2 regions of the Nonomuraea sp. NPDC049625 genome follow, and region 2 is predicted to be linked to the other one. Evidence: riboswitches for the same ligand, from Rfam matches in the RefSeq annotation. Region 2 holds a riboswitch; the other holds the start of a gene.
The links. A riboswitch is a leader RNA that binds a small molecule or an ion and turns the genes downstream of it on or off. The one in region 2 is predicted to bind cobalamin.
Positions count from the first base shown of each region.

Region 1: linked by a shared signal. The riboswitch ahead of AB0J87_RS13830 (ribonucleoside-diphosphate reductase subunit alpha) and the one ahead of cobN (cobaltochelatase subunit CobN) in region 2 are both predicted to bind cobalamin.

Region 1 is NZ_JBFAOQ010000003.1:57,331-67,105, reverse strand. Features, by position in the region: gene glmS (glutamine--fructose-6-phosphate transaminase (isomerizing)) at 1-491, shown strand, start outside; gene AB0J87_RS13840 (SAM-dependent methyltransferase) at 550-1,320, shown strand; gene AB0J87_RS13835 (tripartite tricarboxylate transporter substrate-binding protein) at 1,397-2,344, shown strand; cobalamin riboswitch at 2,349-2,544, shown strand; gene AB0J87_RS13830 (ribonucleoside-diphosphate reductase subunit alpha) at 2,669-4,849, shown strand; gene AB0J87_RS13825 (ribonucleotide-diphosphate reductase subunit beta) at 4,860-5,855, shown strand; gene AB0J87_RS13820 (mechanosensitive ion channel domain-containing protein) at 5,912-6,928, shown strand; tRNA gene AB0J87_RS13815 (tRNA-Pro) at 7,098-7,173, shown strand; tRNA gene AB0J87_RS13810 (tRNA-Leu) at 7,290-7,363, shown strand; gene AB0J87_RS13805 (hypothetical protein) at 7,523-8,782, shown strand; gene AB0J87_RS13800 (hypothetical protein) at 9,169-9,775, opposite strand, start outside.
Region 2 is NZ_JBFAOQ010000008.1:155,547-165,321, forward strand. Features, by position in the region: gene AB0J87_RS32680 (superoxide dismutase) at 1-383, opposite strand, end outside; gene AB0J87_RS32685 (Fur family transcriptional regulator) at 437-871, opposite strand; gene cobF (precorrin-6A synthase (deacetylating)) at 998-1,747, opposite strand; gene AB0J87_RS32695 (pyridoxamine 5'-phosphate oxidase family protein) at 1,810-2,196, shown strand; gene cbiE (precorrin-6y C5,15-methyltransferase (decarboxylating) subunit CbiE) at 2,193-3,407, shown strand; gene cobM (precorrin-4 C(11)-methyltransferase) at 3,404-4,159, shown strand; gene AB0J87_RS32710 (cobalt-precorrin-6A reductase) at 4,144-5,022, shown strand; gene cobJ (precorrin-3B C(17)-methyltransferase) at 5,013-6,491, opposite strand; gene AB0J87_RS32720 (precorrin-8X methylmutase) at 6,497-7,117, opposite strand; gene AB0J87_RS32725 (precorrin-3B synthase) at 7,114-8,505, opposite strand; cobalamin riboswitch at 8,576-8,701, shown strand; gene cobN (cobaltochelatase subunit CobN) at 8,756-9,775, shown strand, end outside.

The sequences.
Region 1 (9,775 bases), on a different contig from region 2:
TCGAGGAGATCCTCACCCAGAGCGACAAGATCGCCGAGCTGGCGCAGAAGTACGCCAAGCACCCGAGCATGATGTTCGTGGGCCGCGTGCGCGGCTACCCGGTGGCCAGGGAGGGTGCGCAGAAGCTCAAGGAGATCTCGTACGTGCACGCCGAGGCGTACCCGGCCAGCGAGCTCAAGCACGGGCCGCTCGCGCTGATCGGCCCCGACATGCCGACGGTCGCCATCGTCCCCGACGACGAGCTGCTCGACAAGAACCTCACCACGCTGGGCGAGATCCGCGCGCGCGGCGGGCAGGTGCTCATGGTCGGTCACCGCGAGCCCGACGTCAAGCTGGCCGACGACGTGATCGTGATCCCCAAGAACGAGATCGAGCTGGACCCGATCCTGCTCACGATCCCGCTTCAGCTGCTCGCGTACTATGCCGCGGTGGCGCTCGGCCGGGATGTGGACAAGCCTCGCAATCTCGCCAAGAGCGTCACGGTTGAATAAACAGGCTAATTTGGCCTCAAACCTCGTTATCTTGCTGCGGACGACATAAATTCGATACGTGCGGCAGTTCGACGCTGAGAGGCCCAATCTCGCACGCATGTACGATTACATGCTCGGCGGGAAGGACAACTTCGCGGTCGACCGCCAGGCCATCGAGCAGCTCGCCGAGCTGATCCCGGAGGCGGTCCCGCTGGCCCGCGCAAACCGGGCCTTCCTCCAGCGTGCCGTGCGCTACGTGGCCGCCGCCGGGGTACGGCAGTTCCTCGACCTCGGCAGCGGGCTGCCGACCCAGGGCAGCGCGCACGAGGTGGCGCCCGAGGCCCGGGTCGTCTACGTCGATCGCGATCCGGTCGTCGCAGCACACGCCACGGCCCTGCTCGGACACTCGGGCAGGGCCGCGCTCGTCGAGGCGGACCTCCTGGATCCCGACGCGGTGCTGGCGGGAGCGGGCGGGTTCCTGGACCTGCGCCGGCCGGTCGGGGTGCTGCTCGTGTCGATCCTGCACTTCCTGCCGGATTCGGCGCGGCCGCAGCAGGCTCTGGCGACCCTGCGCGAGCGGCTGGCGCCGGGCAGCTACCTGGTGATCACCCACGCCACCTCGATGGGCCGTCTGGAGGACGGGCAGCGCTACCGGGGCGCCTCCTCGGACGATCCGAGCGGCGGCACCGACCGCACGCCCGCCGAGATCCGCGCCTTCTTCGGCGACTTCCCGCTGGAGCCGCCGGGCCTGGTACAGGCCGTCGACTGGCGTCCCGACCGGCCCAAGCTGGTGGGGGACTGGTCGCTGCCGTCGTCCCTGATGGCCGGGGTCGGCAAAAAGCCACTATGAGAGATATGTGTATCTCTGCGTATTGTGTCGATAACTTAGAGTGAGCGATGACTCGCGATGCTCGGGGGAGAGGCACATGCGCCGTCGGCGGTTCTTCGCATGGGGGCTGGGCCTGGCCGCGTGCGCGGCCGGCTGCGGGACGGAGCGCTTCGCCGGGAGCGCGGCGGGCCTGCGCGCCCGATACTCGATCGGCCCTCAGGGGCGCCGCTGGGAGCGCGTCGGGCAGGCGTTCGCCGGCGCGGCCCGGACGGCCGGATACGAGACCGGCGCGGGCACCAGGATCATGGTGAGCGGGCTGCCCGCGCTGGCCGCCGCCGAGCTGAACAACGGCCAGACCCTCCTCGACACCGCGACCCCCCTGTCCAGGCTCACCGGCGAGGTCGAGGTCGTGGTCGTGCCCGTCCACTCGCCGTTCGGGGACTTCGAGGCGTTCGGCGCCCACCTGCTCGCCAGTCCGGGCCAGACGCAGCTGGCGGGCGGGCCCCAGGGGGAGCCCGACCACCTGCTGTTCGGCCTGATCGCCAGGGGGCTCGGCGCCGACACCCGCCAGCTCGAGTACACCGGCTACCCCAGCAGCCAGGAGGCCGTCACCGCGCTGCTGTCCGGCAAGGCCGCGGCGGCCGCGGGCCCGCTGGCCGACTGGCGCGCGAGCATCAAGGCCGGCCAGGTCAAGGCGCTCGCGGTGTCCTCGGCCAGGCAGGTGCCCGGCCTCGACGCGCCGACGCTGCTGGAGTCCGGCGTACGGGTCGACTTCGTGGACTGGGCGGCGGCCTTCGGGCCCGAGCGCATGACGGATGAGAGCCGCGAATCGGCCATCCGCATGTGCGAGGACGTGACCGGATCGGCCGACTGGGAGGCGGCCTGCCGGTCCGCGGGCTGGATCTCGATCCCGCTCAGCGGCGCCGACTTCAAGCAGTGGCTGGGCTCCGAGGTCGAGCGCACCCGCGCCGTCCTGCGGGATCTCGGTCTGCTCGGCACCACCAAGGCCACAACATGCTGGGGTAGTTGCGGGAACGGCCACTAGATGTAGGATCCTGCTCGTCGCTGGTTCGCCTCTCCGGAGGCGGAGCAAAAGGGAACCCGGTGTGATTCCGGGGCTGCCCCGCAGCGGTGAGCGGGAACGACCGCCGTCAGGTGCACTGGAGCGATCTGGGAAGCGACGGCCATTAGGAGCGATGCGCGCGCCCGCGAGCCCGAAGACCTGCCAGCGGTGTGCCCGGGCCGCCCGCCCGGCACGAAGTGACCATGGCCTCGCGGGAGGGCCGGGGAGCGAAACGGCCGGGGGATGATCCGTGCCGCCGTGCTCTCGCGCGCCCTCACGGGGGACGAGCTCGCGAGGAGAGAGCACGTGACGCAGATCATCGAGGTCGATCGCCGCCTGGCCATCGAGGAGGCCGCCGCCCGGGTCATCACCGACCCGGCCAACTCCCGGGTCGCCGCCCGGCTCCTGGCCGAGGAGATCGCCGACGAGGCCGCCGCGCACGGGGTGCGGACGTTCTCCGAGTCCATCGCCGCCACCCACGCGGCCGGGCTGATCCAGGACGGGCTGGCGGAGTTCGTCGCCGCGCACGCCGCCGAGCTGGACGCGCTGGTCTCCGTGGCGGCGGACGACCGGTTCGAGTATTTCGGGTTGCGCACCGTCTATGACCGCTACCTGCTGCGCCACCCCGAGACGCGGGCGGTGCTGGAGCGCCCGCAGCACTTCTTCCTCCGCGTGGCCTGCGGGCTGTCGGAGTCGGTGGCGGAGGCCGCCGAGCTCTACGCGCTCATGTCCACGCTGTCGTACCTGCCCAGCTCGCCCACGCTGTTCAACTCGGGCGCGCGCCGCCCGCAGCTGTCGTCGTGCTTCCTGCTCGACTCGCCGCGCGACGAGCTGGAGGCGATCTACGACCGGTACGGGCAGGTGGCGCGGCTGTCGAAGTACGCCGGAGGCATCGGCATCGCCTGGACCCGGGTGCGCTCGCGCGGCTCCCTGATCCGGGGCACCAACGGCCACTCCAACGGCATCGTCCCGTGGCTGCGCACGCTCGACTCGTCCGTCGCGGCCGTCAACCAGGGCGGGCGGCGCAAGGGCGCGGCCTGCGTCTACCTGGAGACCTGGCACGCCGACATCGAGGAGTTCCTGGAGCTGCGCGACAACACCGGCGAGGACGCCCGCCGCACCCACAACCTGAACCTGGCGAACTGGGTGCCCGACGAGTTCATGCGCCGGGTGGAGGCGGACGAGGTCTGGTCGCTGTTCGACCCGAAGGAGGTGCCCGACCTCACCGACCTGTACGGTGACGCGTTCACGCGGGCGTACCGCGCGTACGAGGCCGCCGGGCGACATGTCCGGCAGATCCCGGCCAGGACCCTGTACGGCCGGATGATGCGCACGCTCGCCCAGACCGGGAACGGCTGGATGACCTTCAAGGACGCCGCCAACCGCACCTCCAACCAGACCGGCCGCCCCGGGAACGTCATCCACCTGTCGAACCTGTGCACCGAGATCCTGGAGGTCACCAGCGACGCCGAGACCGCGGTCTGCAACCTCGGCTCGATCAACCTGGCCGCCCACCTCCTGGCCGGTGACCTGGCCGGTGACCTGGACTGGGACCGGCTGCGCGGCACCGTGCGAACGGCCGTGCGCTTCCTGGACCGGACCATCGACCTGGGCTTCTACCCGACGCCCGAGGCCGAGGCGGCGAACAAGTGCTGGCGGCCCATCGGGCTCGGCGTCATGGGCCTGGCCGACGTGTTCTTCACGCTGCGGCTGCCGTTCGACTCGCCCGAGGCGCTGGAGCTGTCCACCAGGATCGCCGAGGAGATCGCGCTGGCCGCGTACGACACCTCGGCCGACCTGGCGGCCGAGCGCGGCCGGCACCCGTCGTACGCCGAGACGCGGGCGGCCGGGGGAGTGCTGCACCCGGACCACTACGTCACGAGCACGCGGCGCTGGGACGCCGTGCGGGAGAAGGTCGCCCGCACCGGCCTGCGCAACTCGCTCATGATCGCCGTCGCGCCCACCGCCACGATCGCCTCCATCGCCGGCTGCTACGAGTGCATCGAGCCGCAGGTGTCCAACGTGTTCAAGCGCGAGACGCTGTCGGGCGAGTTCCTCCAGGTCAACCGGTATCTGGTGGCCGATCTGCAGGCGCGCGGGCTGTGGACGCAGCAGCTGCGGGACGACATCAAGCGGGCCGACGGCTCGGTCCAGACGGTCCCCGGCATCCCCGACGACCTCAAGGTGCTCTACCGCACCGCCTGGGAGCTGCCGCAGAAGGCGCTGATCGACCTGGCCGCCGCGCGCCAGCCGTACATCGACCAGTCCCAGTCCCTGAACCTCTTCATGGCCAGCCCGACCATCGGCAAGCTCTCGTCGATGTACGCCTACGCCTGGAAGCGGGGCCTGAAGACCACGTACTACCTGCGCTCCCGGCCCGCCACCCGCATCGCCCAGACCACCGTCCAGGCGGCCCCCACGGAGGCCGCCGCAGAGGCGATCGCCTGCTCCCTGGAGAACCCCGAGACCTGCGAAGCCTGCCAGTAAGGAGACTGTTGTGCTGCTCGACCCAGGTATGGACCTCACGCTGCGGCCCATGCGCTACCCGGACTTCTACGAGCGCTACCGCGCGGCCATCCGCAACACGTGGACCGTCGAGGAGGTGGACCTTCACACCGACCTCGCCGACCTGGCCAGGATGACGCCGCAGGAGCGGCACCTGATCAACCGGCTGGTCGCGTTCTTCGCCACCGGCGACTCCATCGTGGCCAACAACCTCGTGCTCAACCTCTACCAGCACGTCAACGCGCCCGAGGCGCGCCTCTATCTCAGCAGGCAGCTGTTCGAGGAGGCCGTGCACGTCCAGTTCTATCTGACGCTGCTGGACACGTACCTGCCGGATCCCGCCGAAAGGGTGAAGGCCTTCGCCGCGATCGACCACATCCCCTCGATCCGCGACAAGGCGGAATTCTGCTTCAAGTGGATCGACTCGATCAACGAGCTGCAGCGCCTGGAGACGCGGGACGACCGCCGGCGTTTCCTGCTCAACCTCATCTGCTTCGCCGCCTGCATCGAGGGCCTGTTCTTCTACGGGGCCTTCGCGTACGTCTACTGGTTCCGCTCCCGGGGCCTGCTCGGCGGCCTGGCCACCGGGACGAACTGGGTCTTCCGCGACGAGTCCATGCACATGGAGTTCGCCTTCAGCGTGGTGGAGACCGTGCGGGCCGAGGAGCCCGACCTTTTCGACGATGAGCTGGGCAAACAGGTTACCCTCATGGTGGAGGAGGCCGTGGCCGCCGAGCTGGCCTTCGCCGAGGACCTCTGCGGGGACGGCATGCCCGGCATGGGGGTCGCACAGATGCGCCAATACCTGGAATACGTCGCCGACCAGCGGCTGGCCAGGCTGGGCCTGCCCACGAGGTACGGCTCGGCCAACCCCTTCGCGTTCATGGAGCTGCAGGACGTGCAGGAGCTGGCCAATTTCTTCGAACGGCGTGTCTCTGCGTATCAAGTGGCAGTTGAGGGCAATGTGACCTTTGACGAGACTTTCTAGACATTGGGGGCATAGGCGTGCAGTCTCCAGCAGGCTGGCCGATTCTCGTAATCTCGGTGATCGGCTCGATCCTCCTGGTTGAGCTGGTCCGGAGGGTGCTGAACAGGGCCGGACGCAAATGGGCGTTCCCCCGGCACCTGGTGGAGCACTGCACGTGGTCCGCCTTCACCGTGGCGGTCGTGGCGGCCTTCAACCTGGCGTTCGCGCCGGGGATGTTCGGCGCGAGCGCGGACGCGAAGGCCGTCGCGGCCACCGTCAACCGGGTGCTCGGCCTGGCCACCATCGCCGCCGTCACCTGGCTGATCGTGCAGGCCACGTACGCGCTGACGGACGTGGTGCTCGACCGGCTGGTGCTGGTCGAAGGGGAGCGCAACCGCCGGGCGCGGCGGATCATGACGCAGATCGGGCTGGTCCGCCGCATCGCCGCCGCGGTCATCGTCGTGATCGCGATCGGCGCGATGCTCTTCTCGTTCCCGCAGGTCCGCGCGCTCGGCGCGGGCATCCTGGCCTCGGCGGGCATCGCCGGCGCCATCGTCGGCATCGCCGCCCAGCCCACCATCGGCAACGCCCTCGCCGGCCTCCAACTGGCCTTCAGCGACGCGCTCCGGCTCGACGACGTGGTCGTCGTGGAGAACGAATGGGGCCGGATCGAGGAGCTGACCCTCACCTACGTCGTCGTGCGCCTGTGGGACGAGCGCCGCCTGGTCCTGCCGGTGTCGTACTTCACCCAGAACCCGTTCGAGAACTGGACCCGGCACGGCAGCCGCGTCCTCGCCGTCGTGTTCCTGCGCGTGGACTGGTCGGTGCCGGTGCCCAAACTCCGGGAGGCGCTGTACGAGTTCCTGCAGGGCAACCCGCTGTGGGACCAGAAGGACTGGACGCTCCAGGTCACCGACGTGCTGCCGAACGGCCTGGTGGAACTGCGCGCCCTGATGAGCGCCGCGGACTCGCCGTCCTCGTGGGACCTCAAGTGCGACGTACGCGAGTTCCTGGTCAACCACGTCAGGGACAACTACCCCGAGTCCCTGCCCCACTTCCGCGTGGAGACCCCGGAATCGCGCGCGCAGAAATAAATGTGTGGCAAGGCCGCCGATCATTCCTTTACCGTGGACATTGTCCAGCCGCACGAAAGAAAGGCAGCGAAGTGAGCTACCCCCGCCTGTGGCAAGGGCTTTCCGGATAACCGAGCCGATTATCGGAAAGCCGTCCCGGAGTGCACCGGGGCGGCTTATTTATTGACGACCGAGTGTGGGGCAGTTTGGTCAGCCCGCCTGCCTTGGGAGCAGGAGCACCGCAGGTTCGAATCCTGCCACTCGGACAGCGGCCCTGAAAGAAGAGGGCCGCGGGCCACGGCCTGACCGGCGGGATTGGCGCCCCCCGGCCGGACCCGGCCCCCGCCCCGGGCCGGCCCACGCCAGCCAAGCCCGGGGCCCAGCCGCTCTGGCCCAACTGGCAGAGGCGCCGTCTTCAGGAGGCGGAGGTTCAGGGTTCGAATCCCTGGAGCGGCACAGGTGACCTTTCGTGTCGTCTGCCGGGCCGCTGCTCCATGGAGGGGCGTGAGGATCCGCCTGTCTCCCCGCCGGAACGTGATTCCATCAGCGCCCACGGCTGCGTCGAAGGCGCCGAACCATGGCGTGCCGGGTTGCGTCGAACCACATGTGGGTCATGTGAGAAGCCGCGCACTCGCTCTTGCCATGGCCGTGGGGGCGGCGCTGCTCCTGGCCACTTACGGTGGTCAGGTGCCGGCCGCGCCGCCGTTCGACACGCCGTATGCCGCGGCTGCCACGATCGAGGACATCGCCGAGCGCCTGCGCCGCCACGTCGATGACAGGCACCTGCTCGACGGGCAGCGAGTCGCGACGTCGCCCGCCGTGCCTCTGATGCTGGCGTGCCAGGAGGAGAGCGGTCTGAGGCCGCCGATGGGCGTGCCCGCCTACAGTGCGGAGTTGAGGGTGGCCGAGTTGCCGAGGTCGCTGACATTGAGGCTCTGGGTCGTCCCGCCGGAGCGGTCGCGGCCGCTGGCGGATCTCGCGGGCCGCGCTGCGCGGCGGTGCGCGGACGAGAACGACAGCACCGTCACGCTGCCCTTCGACCGCGAGGGCTGGCGTGGGACGCAGCTCATGAACACGGCCGCGCGGAGTCCGGACATGGGGGACGTGTCGACCGAGGCCTACATCGTGGCCGCCCGCGGCCAGTTCCTGGCCGAGGCGTCGTGGTGGTGGCCCATCGAGCAGGGCGAGACCGAGGACTCGCACTGGGTGGGTCAGGGTGTCGCGGCGTCCGTGTCCGCGCTGACCGCCGTCGGAGGCCGCTGGGATGGCCCCATGCCCGTTCCGTCCCCGCGGCCGGGCCTGGGAGCGCTGGCCGCGGCCCTGCCACGGCCCTCGGCGTACGGGCCGGACGTCGCGCCCTGGACCGGCGAGGATGATCGGTCCGATCTGACATGCACGTACGACCTGTTCTACAAGAACCTGCCTGCTGCGGTTCCCGTGGCCGGCAGGGTCCTGACGGGACGGGTCACCGTGCGCGAGGAGGTCCTCGTCATGCCTGACGCGGCGGGTGCGGAGAGGGCGCGGCGGCTGCTGGTGACGCCGGAGGACGAGTTCAAGAACGACGTCACGGGCAAGGACGTCATCGCGCCCTGCGGGTACGAGGGTGAGGCCGAGCCGGTGCGGATCCCGTTCAAAGTGGAGCCCTTCGGACGGGGCGGTTGGATGGGTGAGATGGAGAGCCTCGCCGTGCGGCGTCCGGATTTGCCTCGTGAGCCGACGTACCAGGACTCTGTGGCGCACGTCGCGTTGATCGTCCGGCGCGGGGCCACCGTTGTGCGCCTGCTCTGGCAGGGTCCGGCGGGAGCCGACCTGGCCGGTGCCCTGCGCGAGGGCCGCGCCGCCCTCATCCGCACACTCGACGGCCTGCCCGGCTAGAACAGCTCGCTTGGCTATGTGCGCCAGGCAGACGCGGACGCCTCGACGAACAGCCCGCTGTCCCAAGGAAATCTACGTTGTAAAGGAAGTCGGGAGAGGTCCATCACGCTCTGCTCGGCCCGCAGGACCCAGCCGCGGCTGCCGCGCGGGGCGGCGATCAGCCCGTCGACGAGCACGAAGCACCGGGGCCGGGCTCTACGCTGAGGCGGCCACGGACACCTTGTGGTGGCGCGCTTCGGGCGCCACGCACCACCACCGTTCCGCTGCACAGATGACTCATAGGAAACAAATCCGCTCCGCCGGCCCAAGGCTGCGTTCCCGCAGGATCGACCGAACTGATCACCGAGATGCGCGCGGGCAACTCCTGGAAGGCGGCGGAGGATCGGCTATTTGATCCACACCTGGTAGTCGCGAGCCGAGTCGAAGCGCAGCGTCGGAGTGAATGTCGACTTGCCGCCGACCTTGCCGTAATGCACGCCGTAGGCAGTGCCGCCGTAGAACCACGGGCCTCCGGAGTCGCCTGGCTCGCTGACGTTCCGGTCCATCTGCACCATTCCCTCTATCCCGCCGACGTTGACGACGCTGTTGGCGACGCTGGCGCAGCTCCCGCCGCTCGTCTTTCCGAAGTGACAGATCCGTGTGCCCCGTCGTGGACGGCCACCTCGTTCGGTTGCATACCGGGTCTTGTTCCAGTTGTGGTAGAACGTGCGAGTCGGGGTCTTGCTACCGGTCGTGTAGTAGGCCAGGTCTCCGTATCGGCCTTCGTGTTTCCAAACTCGTTTGATGGTGGTGCTGCCGCCTGCTTGGCTGTGATTGCTGTACGCCTGGGTCGCGCCACCGCTCCCGCGTGCGCAGTGGCCGGCGGTGCCTTGGCGCTTGGTGTTACTGGATTTGTACTTCAGGTTGAAACCGGCGGTGCACCCCGAATACAACCCGCCACCGCGAATGTATTTGTCCTCAGGGGCGGTCACCTCATCCATGAGCGATACCGCC
Region 2 (9,775 bases):
AGCACGCCCCAGCCGGAGCCCTGCACGGTGGCGGTGGCGGCGGTGAGCTGCTTCCTGAACGCGTCGAAGGAGCCGAAGTGCTCGGTGATCGCGTCGCCCAGCTCGCCGTCGGGGCGGTCGCCGCCGTCCGGGGACAGGTTCTGCCAGAAGATCGTGTGCAGGACGTGCCCGGACAGGTTGAACGCGAACGTCTTCTCCAGCCCGACCAGGCCGCCGAACTCGCCCTTGTCGCGGGCCTCGGCCAGCCGCTCCAGGGTGTCGTTGGCGCCCTTGACGTAGGCGGCGTGGTGCTTGGCGTGGTGCAGCTCCAGGATCTCCCCGGTGATCGCGGGCTCCAGGGCCGCGTAGTCGTACGGCATGTCCGGAAGGGTGTATTCGCCCATCGGCGTTCTCTCCTCGATAGGTGCTACTTGCAAATATCTTGCAAGAACAATAGTCATGCAAGTAGCGCGCGTCGACATCGGCGGCAGTGGCCGCGCAGCACCTGGCCGACGGGGTCCATCGCGAAGCCGGTGCTCTCCATGACCGTCGCCTCCGCCGTGGCGAGGTGGTCCGCGGGGAGCTCGACGAGCACGTCGCAGCGGCGGCAGATCAGGTGGTGGTGAGGCGTCGTCGAGAGGCCGAAGAGCGTCTCACCGGCGTGGTCGACGCTGTGCAGGACGCCGCGGGCGGTCATCACCGTCACGTTCCGGTAGACGGTGGACACGCTGATCGTCTCGTACGTGGAGATCACCAGCCGGTGCAGGCGCGGCACGCTGAGGTGGGTCGCCGCGTCGCGCAGAGCGGTCAGGATCGTCAGCCTCGGCACGGTCTTACGCAGGCCGAGCCGGGTCAGCGTCTCCCCCAGGTCCGCTTCCTCGCTCCTGCCCACCCGGCCACGGTCGCGAACCCGCCTCGCCCCGATGTGCGCCCCCTCCCCGTTACGCCTTCAGATGATCAGTTTGCAGTGAATATGCTCTTGCAAACAACGGGCGATTAAGCGACCGGGGACGGACCGTCAGTGCTCCAGGCGACGCAGCAGGTACGTGTCCATGATCCAGCCCTTGCGGGCCCGCGCCTCGGCGCGCAGTTCGCGGATGCGGTCGCCGACCTCGGCCACCGGCCCGGAGACCAGGATCTCGTCGGCTGTGCCCAGGTAGGCGCCCCAGTGGATGTGGAAGTCGTCGAGCCCGGCGAACGAGCAGTGGGCGTCGAGCATGACCACCACGTCGTCGGCGGTGGGGCCGTGCTCGGCCAGGCGCCGCCCGGTGGTGAGGTGCACGGGCCGCCCGACCTGGGTGAGGCCGGTGCGGTGGCGGGCGGTGAGCGCGGCCACGCTGCTGATCCCGGGGATGACCTCGTACTCGAATGTCACGTTGCCTCGCAGGAGGATCTCCTCGACGATGGCAAGCGTGCTGTCGTACACGCCGGGGTCGCCCCACACCAGGAACGCCCCGGTCTGGCCGTCGCGCAGCTCGTCGCGGATGAGCGCCTCGCAGGCGAGCGCGCGGCGCGAGCGCCAGTCCTCCACTGCGGCGGTGTACGCCGGGGTGGTCCGGTCGCGCTCGGGGTCGCGGGCCTCGGCGATCCGGTACGGCGCGCGGCCGTGCTCGGCGATGAGATCCAGCCGGAGCTGGACCAGTTCATGCTTGACCTCACCCTTGTCCACGATGAGGAACACGTCCGTGGCGCCGATGGCCTTGACCGCCTGCAGGGTGAGATGGTCGGGATCGCCGGCGCCGATACCGATGACGAGTAGCCGCTTCACCCGCAAGATTCTGCCAGAACGGCAGATATACGATATGCCTCGCAAATCACCCAAGGAGGGCCGTGAATCTCGTCGAACAGGGCGACGCCTTCGCCGCGTTCTGGCAGGAGCGGCACCTGTGCACGCTCTCCACCACGCGCCCCGACGGCCCGCCGCACGTGGTGCCGGTGGGCGCGACGCTGGACCTGGCCACCGGCATCGCCCGGGTCATCACCTCGGGCACCTCGGTCAAGGCCGGGCTCATCGGGACCGACGGCGCGCCGGTGGCGCTCTGCCAGGTGGACGGCCGCCGCTGGTCGACGCTGGAGGGCCGGGCGGTGCTGCGTACCGAGCCTGAACAGGTGGCCGACGCCGAGCACCGCTACGCCGCCCGCTACAAGCCGCCGCGCCCCAACCCGGCGCGGGTGGTCGTGGAGATCCACGTGACGCGCGTCCTGGGCAACGTGTGATCACGATCGTCGGCGTCGGCGCGAACGGCTGGGACGGGTTGTCCCCGGACGCGCGGCGCTCGCTGGAGGCCGCCGAGGTGCTCATGGGCGGGCGCAGGCAGCTCGACCTCGTGCCCGTCCCGACCGCCGAACGCGTGGCCTGGCCCTCCCCGCTGCTGCCCGCGCTGCCCTCCCTCATGGAGACGTACGCCGGGCGCGAGGTGTGCGTGCTGGCCAGCGGCGATCCCATGTTCTACGGCATCGGCGCCACGCTGGTGCGCTTGCTGGGCTCGGCGAACATCCGCGTGCTGCCGCACGTCTCGTCGCTGTCGCTGGCGTGTGCCCGGCTCGGCTGGCCGGTGGAGCAGGTGGACGTGGTCAGCCTCGTGGGCCGCCCCCCGGCCGCGCTGAACGCCGCGATCCTGCCGGGGCGGCGGCTCCTCGTGCTCGGCGCCGGCCGCGACTCCCCGTCCCTGGTGGCCGGGCTCGCGACCGGGCTCGGGTACGGCCCCAGCCCCATGACCGTCCTGTCGGACCTGGGCGCGGGCTCGGAGAGCGTACTGACGGGGACGGCGGAGACCTGGGAATCGCGGGAAGCCGCCCCCTCCGCGCTGAACGTGATCGCCCTCGAGTGCGTCCCCACCCCCGGCGCCGAACCCCTCCCCCGCGTGCCCGGCCTGCCCGATGCCGCGTTCGAGCACGACGGGCAGCTCACCAAGCGGGAGGTCCGCGCCGTCAGCCTGTCGCGGCTCGCCCCGCTGCCCGGGCAGACGCTGTGGGACGTGGGCGCGGGCGCGGGCAGCATCGCCGTCGAGTGGATGCGCAGCCATCCGGCGTGCGCGGCCGTGGCGATCGAGAGCAGGGCCGACCGCGCCGCCGCCATCGCGCGCAACGCCGACCGGCTCGGCGTGCCGGCGCTGCGGATCGTCGAAGGCCGGGCGCCGGCCGCGCTGAAGGGCCTGCCGGCGCCGGACGCGGTGTTCGTCGGCGGCGGCCTGACCGTGCCCGGGCTGCTGGAGACCTGCTGGGCGGCGCTGCGGCCCGGCGGCCGGCTGGTGGCGAACGCCGTCACCCTGGAATCCGAGTCCGTCATGGCCCAGTGGTACGCCCGGCTCGGCGGCGATCTGGTCCGCCTGGCCGTACAGCGGGCCTCACCCGTCGGCTCCTTCACGGGCTGGCGGGCCGCGATGCCGGTGACCGTGTGGTCGGTCACCAGGAAGGACGTGCCGTGACCGTGTACTTCATCGGGGCGGGCCCCGGCGCCGCCGATCTGATCACGCTGCGCGGCCTGCGGCGGCTGCAGTCGTCGCCGGTCTGCCTGTATGCGGGTTCGCTCGTGCCCCGCGAGCTCCTGGACGCCTGCGTCGTGGGAACCAGGCTCGTCGACACCGCGAACCTCACTCTCGACGAGATCGTGGTGGAGCTGCTGGCCGCTCACCGCGCGGGCCTGGACGTGGCGCGGCTGCACTCCGGCGACCCGTCGGTGTTCAGCGCGGTGGCCGAGCAGATGCGCAGGCTGGACGAGCTCGGCGTGCCGTACGAGGTGGTCCCCGGCGTGCCGGCGTTCGCGGCGGCGGCGGCCGCGCTGGGCAGGGAGCTGACCGTGCCCGGCGTCGGGCAGACCGTCATCCTGACCCGCACCTCGGCGCGGGCCACGCCGATGCCCGAAGGGGAGGACCTGAAGACCCTGGGCGCGAGCGGCGCCACGATCGTGCTGCACCTGGCCGTGCAGCGGATCGAGGCGGTGGTGGAGGAGTTGCTGCCCTCGTACGGGCCGGACTGCCCGGTGGCGGTGGTGGCCCGGGCCAGCAGGCCGGACGAGGTGATCCTGCGCGGCACGCTGGCGGACATCGCCGGGCAGGTCCAGGCGGCCGGGATCCGGCGTACGGCGGTGATCGTCGTCGGCCGGGTGCTGTCGGCCACGCAGTTCCCCGACAGCCACCTCTACAGCGCGGAGCGGGAACGGCCGTGCGACGGGTCCTGATCCTGGGCGGCACGGCCGAGGCCCGGGCGCTGGCCGCCGAGCTGTCCGGCGGGCTGTCCAGTGGGCTGGCCGGCGAGCTGTCCGGCCGGGGCGTTCACGTGGTGTCGTCGCTGGCCGGGCGGGTGAGCAACCCGCGCTTGCCGGTCGGGGAGGTGCGCGAGGGCGGGTTCGGCGGGCCGGACGGGCTGGCCGCCTGGCTGGCGGCCGAGCGGATCGACGCCCTGGTGGACGCCACGCACCCGTTCGCGGCGCGGATGACGGCCTCGGCGGCCGAGGCGTCGGCGCGGACGGGCGTGCCGCTGCTCGTCCTGCGCCGCCCGGGCTGGCGGGAGGGACCGGGCGACACCTGGCAGCGCGTGCCCTCCCTGCACGCGGCCGCCGCACGACTGTCCGAGACGGCCACACAACTGTCCGAGGCGGCCGCACGACTGTCCGAGGCCGCCGCACGGCTCAGCGACGACCCGGCAGGCGCGTTCCTTCCCGAGGCCGCCGCACCGCCGGGCGGCGGCCCGCTGCGGGTGTTCCTGACCACCGGCCGCCGGAGCCTGCCGGTCTTCACCGGTCTGGCCGGGATGTGGCTGCTGGCCAGGTCCGTCGATCCGCCCGAACCGCCGGTCCCGGACCACGTGCACGTCCTGCTGGACCGGGGGCCGTACACGGTCGATGGCGAACGCGCCCTCATCCGCGAGCACCGGTTGGACGTGCTGGTCACCAAGGACAGCGGCGGGCCGATGACCACCGCCAAGCTGGTCGCGGCCCGCGAGCTCGGACTGCCGGTGATCATGGTGGACCGGCCGCCACTGCCCCCCGGCGTCCGGCTGGTGGAGACCGCCACGGAGGCGGCCGCCTGGGCTCAGGGATAGCGGCGCGGCGTGTAGACGACGCCGCGCTCGGTGACCCGGGTCGTCGAGGAGCCGACGATCAGCAGGCAGCGCATGTCCACCTGCGCGGGATCGAGCTCCCCGAGCGTGGTGACGGTGACGCTCTCCCGCTCGCCGCCGACATTACGCCCGATCACCACCGGGGTGGCGGCGTCGCGGTGCTCCAGCAGCAGGTCACGGGCGGCGGCGACCTGCCACGTACGGCTGCGCGAGGCCGGGTTGTAGATCGCCAGCACCAGGTCCGCCTTCGCGGCGGCGCTCAGCCGGCCGGCCACCACCTCCCACGGCTTGAGCAGGTCCGACAGCGACAGCACGCAGTAGTCGTGGCCCAGCGGCGCGCCGACCCGGCTGGCCACGGCCTGGGCGGCAGTCAGCCCGGGGACGATCCGCACCGGCACGTCCGGGAAGCCGGCCGCGGCCTCCAGCACGGCGCTGGCCATCGCGAACACGCCCGGGTCGCCGGAGGACACCACGGCCACCCGCGCGCCGTCGCGGGCCAACTCCAGCGCGTGCCGGGCGCGCTCGGCCTCCACCCGGTTGTCGGTGCGGTGGCGGCGCTGGCGCGGGTTCGGGGCGACGCGGTCCACGTACGGGCCGTACCCGACGAGGTCGGTCGCGGCCGCCAGCGCCTCCTGGGCCTCGGGCGTGAGCCACGGTCGCCCGGCGGGCCCGAGGCCCACCACGACCACCTCGCCCCGGGTCTCGGTCTGGGGCGGTTCGGGGACGAAGGTCCGCTCGGCGGGGCTGGCGAGCAGGGCCAGCGAGAAGTACGGAACGCCGTCGGCGTCCACGTCCTTGAGCGGCGCGACGCGTTCGGCTCCCATGGTGGCGCGCTCGACGTACCAGGCGTCGTCCAGCCGCCCGGCCTCGGCCAGCGCGTCGCGGACCTTCTCGAACGTCCGGCCCAGCTTGAGCACCGCCGCCGAGTCGGTGCCGCGGAGCCTGTCCGCCAGCACCTCGGCGGGCAGCGTGCCGGGCAGCACGGTCAGCACCTCGTCCCGCTCCACCAGCGGCCGGCCCAGCACGGCCGAGGCGGCGCTGACGGAGGTGACGCCGGGCACCACCTCGGTCGGATAGCGGTGGGCGAGCCGCTTGTGCATGTGCATGTACGAGCCGTAGAACAGCGGGTCTCCCTCGGACAGCACGACCACGGTCCGGCCCGCGTCCAGGTGGGCGGCCAGCCGCTCGGCGCAGTCGGCGTAGAAGTCGTCGAGCGCGCCCTGGTAGCCGCCGGGGTGGTCGGTGGTCTCCGTGGTCAGCGGGTAGAGCAGCAGCTCCTCGATCTGGCCTTCCGTCATGTACGGCAGCGCGATCGAGCGGGCGATGCTGCGGCCGTGCCTGGCGGCGTGGTAGGCGATCACGTCGGCCTCGCCGATCAGCCGGGCCGTCTTGACCGTGACCAGCTCGGGATCCCCGGGACCGAGCCCGACCCCGTACAGCCGTCCCGTCATCGCCATCACTCCGTCTCGTTCGCGATGGCGTTGACCGCCGCCGCCGTCATCGCACTGCCGCCGCGGCGGCCGTGCACCACCAGATATTCCAGGTCGCTGTCCGCCAGTGCCCGCTTGGACTCGGCCGCGCCGATGAACCCCACCGGGATGCCGAGCACGGCGGCGGGCCTGCCCGCGCCCTCGGCGACCAGTTCGAGCAGCCGGAACAGCGCGGTCGGCGCGTTGCCGATCGCCACCACCGCGCCGTCGAGGCGGTCGCGCCACAGCTCCAGCGCGGCGGCGCTGCGCGTGGTGCCGAGCCGTTCGGCCAGCTCCGGGACGCCGGGGTCGCCCAGCGTGCACACCACCGCGTTGTCCGCGGGCAGCCGGCGCCTGGTCACGCCGGAGGCGACCATCTGCGCGTCGCACAGCACGGGCGCGCCCCTTCGCAGCGCCGCGCGCGCCCGGACGACCACGGCAGGCGACCAGTCCAGGTCGGTCACGAGGTCGGTCATGCCGCAGGCGTGGATCATCCGCACCGCCACCTGCGCGACCTCGGGCGGCATTCCGGTGAGGTCGGTCTCGGCACGGATGGTCGCGAACGAGCGCCGGTAGATCTCGGCCCCGTCGCGGATGTAGTCGCTCACTGATGCCTTTCCTGGTATCCGTCGCCGGTGGCGACCATCTGGACGACCCGGCCGCGCGGCAGCCCGCAGCGCCGCTCGCAACCGGCCCAATGCACGGGCGTCGCCGGACGGCCGTCCAGGGTCGCCACCCAGCGCCGCGCGTCCTCCTGGACGTCGGCCAGGGACTTGGCGCAGCCCGGACGGCCGGTGCAGGCGCTCACCCCGGCCCACGGCGACGCCGGGTCCGTCACCAGCCCGGCCGCCTCCAGCATTCGCGCCGCCCGGCCGGCGGCGGGCGGCAGGTCGAGGAGTACGACGGTCCGCCACGGCGTCAGCCGGACCGGCACGCCGGTGGCGTCTCCCGGGTCGGACGCGGTGGCGTCTCCCGGATCGGGCACGCCGGTGGCGCCTCCCGGACCAGGCGCGCCGGTGGTGCCGGCCGGGCCGTTCACCTCGGCCGCTGCGGCGATGGCGCTTGCCTGGGCGGCGGACAGCCGTCCGAGCGGCACCACGACCTCCAGCGCCACCCGCCCGTCCCGCTGCTCGACCCGCCCGGCACGCGGCGCCGAGACCGTATCCCGGACGACCGGAGCGGGCGGTGCCCACATCTCGGCGTCCGGGGCCGGCCCGGCGTGCGGCTGGTGCCCGGAGCGGGCCTCGGCGGCGCGGTCGGCAGTGCCGGTGCGATCGCGGGGGGCGGTGGTGGTGTGGTCGTGGGGGGCGATGCGGTCGTGGGGGGCGGTGGTGGTGCGGAGTCGGGTGGCGATGCGGGCGGGGCCGTTGTCCAGCTCCGCGATCCGCCACGCGCCCCGATCCCCTTCCGGCCGTTCGTCGAGGAACGCCTCGGCGGCGGCGATCATGAGTTCGGCGGCCACGTCCGCCCCCACGGCGAGCCCGGCGTCCACGCCCGCCAGCAGCAGCCGCCCGTCGAAGAACGTGACGTCGGCCCCCAGCGCGAGCATGTCGCCGCTGCCCTCGTCCACCGCGAACAGGAACCGTCCCGGCAGCCCGGCCAGCCGGGGCCGCGAGCACAGCGCCCGGTCCAGCGCCGCCACCAGGGGCTGCGGGTCCAGCAGGCCGGGGCCCGTGCGACCGCCGAGCGGCGAGGCCACGATGTTGCGTACGCGCTCGTGCGCCTGCGACGGCAGCAGTCCGGCGGCGGCGATCCGCTCGGCGAAGGCGGCGGGTGAGCGCAGGCCGCGCACCTGGACGTTCGCCCGGGAGGTCAGCTCGATCACGTCCGAGCCGAGGTCGGCCGCGCAGGCGGCCAGCTCACGCAGCCGGGCGGGTGAGATCGCGCCGCCGGGCAGGCGGACGCGGGCCAGCGGGCCGTCGGCGGCCTCGTGCACCTGTAGCGCCCCCGGACAGGCGTCGGGGCGCATACGTCCGGAAAAGTCGGCTATGGACACGATCAGGATGGTAACGCCACTTCTGGCGGGGGTCGCTCTTGTCGTAGGCTCCCTGTAGGCGATGGCTAGGGAGGAAGCCGGTGCGAATCCGGCGCGGTCCCGCCACTGTGACCGGGGAGCGAACCCCACCGCAGGCCACTGCCCGGCGACGGGTGGGAAGGCCGGGGTGAGCGCTGATCCGGGAGCCAGGAGACTCCGGCCGCCGCGACACCCGCGACCCGGGGCGAGGACCCCGAGGGAGGATTGCGCCGTGCCTGGCGACAGCCGTACCGTCCTGCTGCTCTCGACCTCCGACACCGACCTGCTCAGCGCTCGCGCGAGCGGTGCCGCCTACCGGTTGGGCAACCCGGCCCGGCTGGCGGCCGAGGACCTGCCCGCCCTGCTGGAAGGCGCCGACGTGGTCGTGGTGCGCCTGCTCGGCGGGCGGCGCGCCTGGGAGGAGGGCCTGGACGCGCTGCTGGCCGGCCCTCTGCCGGTGGTGGTGCTGGGCGGCGAGCAGGCCCCGGACGCCGAGCTGATGGAGCTGTCCACGGTCAGCGGCGGCGTCTGCGCCGAGGCCCACGCGTACCTGGCCCACGGCGGGCCGCCGAACCTGGCCGAGCTGCACGCGTTCCTGTCGGACACGGTGCTGCTGACCGGGCACGGGTTCGCGCCGCCGGAGGCCACGCCCTCCTGGGGGCTGCTGGAACGCGACGCGCGGCCCGGGCCGGGACCCGTGATCGGGGTGCTCTACTACCGGGCGCATCACCTGGCGGGCAACACCGCGTTCGTGGAGACGCTCTGCGCGGCCGTGGAGGAGGCGGGCGGCCGGGCGCTGCCGGTGTTCTGCTCCTCGCTGCGCACCGCCGAACCCGAGCTGCTCGACACGCTGCGCGCCGCCGACGCGCTGGTGGTGACCGTGCTGGCGGCGGGCGGCTCGCGCCCCGCGACGGCGGGCGCGGGCGGCGACGACGAGGCGTGGGACGTGGGCGCGCTGGCCGCGCTCGACGTGCCGATCCTGCAGGGACTCTGCCTGACCACCGGCAGGCAGGCGTGGGAGGAGAACGACGACGGGCTGTCGCCGCTGGACGCCGCCTCGCAGGTGGCCATCCCGGAGTTCGACGGGCGGATCATCACGGTGCCGTTCTCGTTCAAGGAGATCGACCCCGAGGGGCTGACCGTCTACGTCGCCGACCCCGAGCGGGCCGCCCGGGTGGCGGGCATCGCGGTACGGCACGGGCTGCTCCGGCACACCCCGCCCGCCGAGCGCCGCCTGGTCGTGATGTTGTCG